DNA from 3 places in the Isoptericola sp. NPDC060185 genome. Region 1 is predicted to be linked to each of the others. Evidence: riboswitches for the same ligand, from Rfam matches in the RefSeq annotation. Region 1 holds a riboswitch; each other region holds the start of a gene.
The links. Region 1 has a riboswitch for thiamine pyrophosphate ahead of thiO (glycine oxidase ThiO). Riboswitches for the same ligand answer to the same signal wherever they lie in the genome.
Positions count from the first base shown of each region.

Region 2: it holds a riboswitch for thiamine pyrophosphate, as region 1 does, so the genes downstream of both, ACFWDO_RS05360 (ECF transporter S component) here and thiO (glycine oxidase ThiO) in region 1, are expected to answer to the same signal.
Region 3: it holds a riboswitch for thiamine pyrophosphate, as region 1 does, so the genes downstream of both, ACFWDO_RS07995 (bifunctional hydroxymethylpyrimidine kinase/phosphomethylpyrimidine kinase) here and thiO (glycine oxidase ThiO) in region 1, are expected to answer to the same signal.

Region 1 covers NZ_JBHWYY010000003.1:44,550-46,739, reverse strand. The annotation lists gene thiO (glycine oxidase ThiO) at 1-1,236, opposite strand; gene thiS (sulfur carrier protein ThiS) at 1-4, opposite strand, end outside; TPP riboswitch at 1,226-1,328, opposite strand; gene thiE (thiamine phosphate synthase) at 1,351-1,998, shown strand; gene ACFWDO_RS01775 (hypothetical protein) at 2,136-2,190, shown strand, end outside.
Region 2 covers NZ_JBHWYY010000008.1:106,809-108,998, forward strand. The annotation lists gene ACFWDO_RS05355 (ABC transporter ATP-binding protein) at 1-300, opposite strand, end outside; gene ACFWDO_RS05360 (ECF transporter S component) at 293-946, opposite strand; TPP riboswitch at 940-1,052, opposite strand; tRNA gene ACFWDO_RS05365 (tRNA-Ala) at 1,217-1,289, opposite strand; gene ACFWDO_RS05370 (histidine phosphatase family protein) at 1,380-2,069, opposite strand; gene rsfS (ribosome silencing factor) at 2,066-2,190, opposite strand, start outside.
Region 3 covers NZ_JBHWYY010000015.1:40,944-43,133, forward strand. The annotation lists gene ACFWDO_RS07985 (YcnI family protein) at 1-279, opposite strand, end outside; gene ACFWDO_RS07990 (hypothetical protein) at 357-1,031, opposite strand; TPP riboswitch at 1,110-1,225, shown strand; gene ACFWDO_RS07995 (bifunctional hydroxymethylpyrimidine kinase/phosphomethylpyrimidine kinase) at 1,216-2,190, shown strand, end outside.

The DNA of each region.
Region 1 (2,190 bases):
TCATGGGTGTGCTCCTTCAGGGTCGGGGCGGGCGGCAGGCGCGAAGCGCCGCGGATCGGCCGCGGCGAGCGAGTCGTCGGGCGGCGCCCCGCCGGTCAGCTCTGCCACGACCGCGTCGGCCGTGAGCGGCGCGAGCAGCACGCCGTTGCGCCCGTGCCCGACGGCGGCCAGCAGCCCGGGCGCGGCGGTGCTCCCGACGAGCGGCAGGTTGTCGGGGGTGGCGGGGCGGGCGCGCGGCGTGACGTCGACGAGCGCCGCCTCGTCGATGCCGGGCACGAGGGCGCGCGCGTCGCGCAGGAGGGCGAACACGCCCCCGGCCTCGGCCCGACGGTCGTCCGGGCGCTCGTCGCTGGTGGCCCCCACGACGATCTCCCGGTGCCCCGGCCCGCCGCCGGGTCCCGACCGGGTGCCCGGCGCCCGCGGCACGAGATACACCGGCCGCCCCTGCACGGTGCCGCGCACCACGTGCTCCAGCGCGAGCTCGGGGCCGGCGTCCAGCCGCAGGGTGATCCCCTTGACGGGCCGCACCGGCACCCTGGCCTCCGGCACCCCGTCGAGCAGCCCCACCGGCGGTACGACGCCGGTCGCGAGCACGACGGCGCCCGCGGCGTGGCGCGCGCCGGCGTCGTCGTGCGCCGCGACCACCCGGCCCGCGCCGTCGCGCTCCAGCCGCACCGCCGCACGCCGCACGACCGCGCCGCCCAGCACGTCGACGAGCGCCGCGTGCACCCCGCGCGGGTCGACGGCGAGGTCGCCCTCGACGACGGCGGCCCCGGCCAGCCGCGGCCCGAGGTACGGCTCCCGGCGCCGCGCGTCGGCCACCGGGACCTCCGCGGACGCGAGCCCCCACTCCCGGTGCAGCGCCAGCACGCGGCGCAGCAGGGCGGCGTCGTCGGCGTCGTACGCGACGGCGAGCGAGCCGGCGCGCAGCAGGGGGACGTCGCGGCCGGTCGCGGCGGCGAGGTCGGCGGCGTACGACGGCCAGCGGGCGGCGGACGCGAGGTTGAGGCGGGCGAGGTCCCGCTCGCCGAAGTCGGCCTCGCTGACCGCCGCGAGCATCCCCGCGGCCGCGCGGGTGGCGCCGTCGCCGGGGGACGGGTCGAGGACCGTGACGGACAGCCCGGCCGTGGCGGCGCGCCACGCGACGGCGAGGCCGACGATGCCACCTCCGACCACGACGAGGTCGACGACGTCGCGGGCGGACTCAGGTGCGGACGTGGGTGTGGACGTAAGCATGTGCGCTCCCTTCGCTGGCATGACCCAGATCAGGTTCGACGGTCGGCTCCTGCGCCCTCTCAGCCCCGAGCGGGGCTCCCGTGCGCGGCCACTGTAACCCGGGCCGTGGTTACCCTGACTGGCGTGACCACGACCCGTGCCCGCCTCGCCGACGCCCGCCTGTACCTGTGCACCGACGCCCGCGAGGACCGCGGCGACCTGGAGGACTTCCTGCACGCGGCGCTCGCGGGCGGGGTCGACGTCGTGCAGCTGCGCGACAAGTCCCTCGACGTGGCGCGCGAGCTGGAGATCCAGGCGGTCGTGGCCCGCGTCGCCGCGGAGCACGGCGCGCTCTGGGCGGTGAACGACCGGGCCGACGTCGCGCAGCTCACCGGCGCTCCCGTCGTGCACATGGGGCAGCGGGACCTGCCCGTGCCGGCCGTGCGCGAGCTGCTCGGCGCGGAGCCGGTCCTGGGCCGTTCCACGCACTCCGCCGACCAGGCCGCGGAGGCCGAGGCCGACCCGGACGTCGACTACTTCTGCGTGGGCCCGCTGTGGGCCACGCCCACCAAGCCCGGTCGTGCGGCCGTCGGCCTCGACCTGCTGCGCGAGGTCGCGGCGACCCGCCCGGCGACGCCGTGGTTCGCCATCGGCGGGGTCGACGCCGAGCGGCTGGACGCCGTGCTCGACGCCGGCGCGTCGCGCGTCGTCGTCGTGCGCGCGATCACCCAGGCGCCCGACCCCGAGCGGGCCGCCCGCGAGCTGCGCGAGCGGCTGGGCTGACACGGGCGCCCGAGGTCTGTGACCTGGGGAGTTCTCCCCATGGATGCCTCGGGCGGGCCCCGCCGACGCGTGCCACAGTGGGCACCTGCCCCCCACCACGGCCGGGACCGGCCGTGCGCCCCGACCCTGGAGGACGCATGTCCGCACGGACCGCACGCGCCCGCACCACCGCGACCCTCGCCCTCGCCGGCA
Region 2 (2,190 bases), on a different contig from region 1:
CCCGAACGCGACGTCGCGGCCGATCCGCTCGGCGACGACGGCGGCCCCGGGGTCCTGGAGCACGAGGCCGACGACGCCGTCCACGTGGGCCGTGCCGGACAGGTCGCCCGGCAGCGGGTCGCCGAGCACGCCCGCCAGGGCGTGCAGCACGGTCGACTTGCCGGCCCCGCTGGGACCGACGAGCCCGATGCGTTCCCCGGCGCCGACGGCGAGATCGAGCCCGTCGAGCACCGGCGTCGCCCGCCCCGTCGGGCGCCAGGTGAGCCCCGCCAGCCGGGCGCGCGCGCCGCCGTCAGCCACGGGCGACACGGGCCGCCCCGGCGGCGCCGTCGGCCAGGTCCCGGCCGGGCGCGAACGCGTCCAGCACCCCGGTGCGGGCGAGGGCGCGCACCAGCGCCGCGCCGCCGAGCCCCGCGAGGAGCGCGCCGGACAGCGCGAAGAAGCCGAGGTAGGCGAGGCGGAACCCCCACTGCCAGTCGGGGTAGTAGGCGAACCACTCGTAGACGGCGCCGCACGCGCCCGCGGCGGCACCCGACAGCGCCGCCACCGCGGTGCCGAACCGGCGGTACAGGAACAGCGCCAGGACGAGCTCGACGCCGAGCCCCTGCACGACGCCCGAGACGATCGCCGAGAAGCCCCAGCCGGCGCCGAGCAGGGCCTCGACGCTCGCGGCCACGACCTCGGTGAGCAGCGCGGCGCCAGGCTTGCGGACGATCAGCCCGCCGAGCACGCCGCCGAGCAGCCAGCCGCCGCCGAGCAGGCCGGTGGCCGGCGGGAACGCGACGACGAGCCCCGCGGAGAGCAGGTGGTAGAGCTGCGTCCAGCCCCAGAAGACGACGCCGACGGCGACGCCGAGCATCGCCATCGTGACCAGGTCGACGGTGCGGTACCGCAGGCTCGCGCGAGCCGTCCCGAGGACGGTCGGACGCATGATGGGCGCGGACATTCCAGGTAACTCCCTTCGCCGGTGCTAACCGGAGCAGGTTCCAAGGGTCTGCGGCTCGTGCCCGCACTCTCAGCGCCCCTTCGACGGCGCTCCCCTGTCATGGGTGTCTTCAGTTGTGCGTCAGGTGTGACGTCACCTGCGGCGGCCCTCGATGCGGCCGCAGGACCGACCCTAGGCGACGGCGTCGTCGACGCAAGGCCGTCCCGCCCCGTGGGACCCGGGTACGCGAGAAGGCCCGGAACCATGTGGTTCCGGGCCTTTTCGTCGGGGTGGAGCTGAGGGGACTCGAACCCCTGACCCCCTGCATGCCATGCAGGTGCGCTACCAGCTGCGCCACAGCCCCGAGAACCGGCGATCCATGGCCGCGAGCGACCCATGTTTCGTCTGATTCGGTGTGTTCCTCCGGGCTTGCGCCCCTCGGAACGTCGATATCTTAGGCAGACTTCGGGCCAGGTTCCAAATTCCAGTCCGGACCGGCCTGCCAGTGGTCCAGCGGGTACCCGGCCCCCACGTTGTGCGCCACGAGCCGCCACGCCGGGACAGCGCCGGCCCCCGCCCGATGCAGGTGCGACCAGTGCACGTTGTGCATCCCGGCCAGCCCGCGCCACGAGGTCGGGTCGAGGCCGAGCAGCGCCGTCACCCCCAACGAGATCGCGGCGCCGTGGGAGACGAGGACCAGGGTCGCGTCGTCGTCCAGCTGCTCCGCGTGCTCGGCGACGGCCTCGGCCATCCGCGCGGCGACCTCCGCCTTGGACTCCGCTCCCGCTCCCGCCGGCTCGGCGCCGCGGCGCCAGGCGGCGTACTCCTCGGGCCAGCGCGCGGAGAGCTCCTCGCCCGTCATGCCCTCCCACTCGCCGAAGCCACGCTCGCGCAACCGCACGTCGGTCTGCACGGGGGCGCCGCCGAGCGCGTCCGCGTACGCGGTCGCGGTCTCGAGGGCGCGACCCAGGTCGGAGGAGACGATGCGCGTCGCGCGGTGGGACGACGCGAGGGCGGAGCCGCCCTCCCCCGCCTGCCAGCGGCCGACGTCGTCGAGCGGGATGTCGATCTGCCCCTGCAGCCGCAGGGACGCGTTGTACGCCGTGCGGGCGTGGCGCAGCAGGACGACGGTCCCGGCCGTCACCGCTCGTCGCCCGCGAGACGGATGGCCCCGTCACCCGCGGCGTCGCCGTACTCGGCCGCCGCGGCTGCGCCGTCGCCGCCGCGCGCGTCCTCGGGCAGGTCGATGGCCGGGCAGTCCTTCC
Region 3 (2,190 bases), on a different contig from region 1:
CACCTTCGCGCTCCACCCGGGGACGGGCTCCACGGACACGCTGGTGAACGGGGTGTCGCTCGGCAGCGTCACCTTCACGGCCGTGGTCGACGCCTCGGGCGACTCGTTGGGGACCTTGAAGGTGAGGGTGGCGTACGCGCCGGACTCGGCGGAGTCCGGTGTCACCGTCACGTGCGCGGACGCGGCTCCGGCGCCCAGCAGGAGGGCGGGGACGGCGAGGGCGGCCGCTCCGGCGAGCCGACGGGTGCGGCGCGTGCGGGCAGGGGTGGTCGTAGGCATGGCTGTCTGCTCCGGTGGTTCGAGGGTTCGTGGGACGGCGAGGGCCCGCCCCGTCCGACCTCGGACCAGGGCAGGGCTCAGGCGGCGCGCGCGAGGGCGCCGCGCCGCACCGGGGGCCCGCGCGGCGCCGGACGGCGGCGCGCGTGCCACGGCAGCGGACGCCAGACCGGTCCCGCGACGACGGGCCCGCGGCGGGCCACGGGCAGCGAGGCCGGCCCCCGCACCAGCAGCGCCACGTGCGCCAGGTGCGAGGCGACGTTCGCGGCGGCCCGGTCGCCCGCGGCGAGCAGCAGCGCGGTCAGGAGGACGGCGACGGCGTGCGCGGCGAGCATCCACGTCGTGGTGCCGCCGTCGGCGGCGTGCTCCAGGTGCACGGCGGTCCCGGTCGCGGGGACCAGCGAGCCGGGCCCGAGGTCGTGCCCGGCGTGGCCCGCGAGGGCCGGGACGGCTCCGCCCGCGCCCACCGTGCTCCCGGTGCCCCAGGGGTCGTCGTCGGCGCGGGCGGCGCCGAGCACCGACAGGGCGGAGTGCTGCACGAGCTGCAGCGCGACCATGGCGGGCAGCAGGCGGCGCAGCGTCAGGCGACGGCGGGCGGTCCAGACGGCGACGGGCGCCGAGAGCGCCAGCACGACCAGCCACGCGAGGGGTGCACCGGGCAGCGCGCCGCCGCCCAGGAGGTGGGCGGCGGCCGCGATGCTGAGCGTCGTGCCGGCGACGAGGAGCTCGCGCACACGACGGACGACCACGGGCACCCCGGCACCCTATCCCGCCGGGCGACACGCCTGGGAGGACCCGCCGCCGACCGCTGCGGCCGGTGGGCTACGGTGGCGCCGAACGACACGGGGTGCCTCCCGCCGTCGGCCCCGGCCGGCGACGAGACGCTGAGATCACACCCGTCGAACCTGATTCAGCTAGCACTGACGAAGGGATGTCGACATGAGCGTGCGCGCGCATCACGACAGCTCCGCCCTCCGGGGCACCACCGCTCCCGCGACCACCGCACCAACCCCCGCGCCCAGCAGGCCCCGGGTCCTGGCGATCGCCGGCTCCGACCCGTCGGGCGGCGCCGGGATCCAAGCGGACCTCAAGGCGATCGCCGCGGCCGGCGGGTACGGCATGGCCGCGCTCACTGCCCTCACGGCCCAGAACACGCGCGGCGTGCGGGGGGTGCACGTGCCGCCCGCGGAGTTCCTCACGGCCCAGCTCGACGCGCTCGCGGACGACATCGCCATCGACGCCGTCAAGATCGGGATGCTCGCGTCGGCGCCCGTCGCGCGGGCCGTCGGCGCGTGGCTCGACGGCCTGCCGGACGGCGGGCCGGTTCCGGACGGCGCGAACGGGGCCCGCCCGGCCGTCGTGCTCGACCCGGTCATGTTGGCCACCAGCGGCGACCGCCTGCTGGACCCGACGGCGGAGCGCGCCGTGCGGGACCTGCTCGCGCGGGTCGACGTCGTCACGCCCAACCTGCCCGAGCTCGCGGTCCTGGCCGGCGAGCCCCCCGCGCCCGACTGGCCCGCCGCGCTCGACCAGGCGCGCCGGCTCGCCGCCCGGCACGACGTGCTGGTCGTGGCCAAGGGCGGGCACCTGACGGGCGACGATGCCGAGGAGGGCGACCCCGGCGCGCCCGACGCCCTCGTCGGCCCGGACGGCACGCTGCTGGAGCTCGCCGGCGAGCGGGTCCGCACCACGGCGACGCACGGCACCGGCTGCTCCCTGTCGAGCGGGCTGGCCGCCCGGTACGCCCGCACGGGGGACTGGGCCGAGGCGCTGCGCGGCACGAAGGCGTGGCTGGCGGCGGCGATCCGGGCGGGGGAGGCGCTGCGCGTCGGCGGGGGGCACGGGCCGGTCGACCATCTCGCGGGGAGCACCCCGGCGGGCGCCGTCGATCCGGAGCCCCCGGCCGGGCGGGAC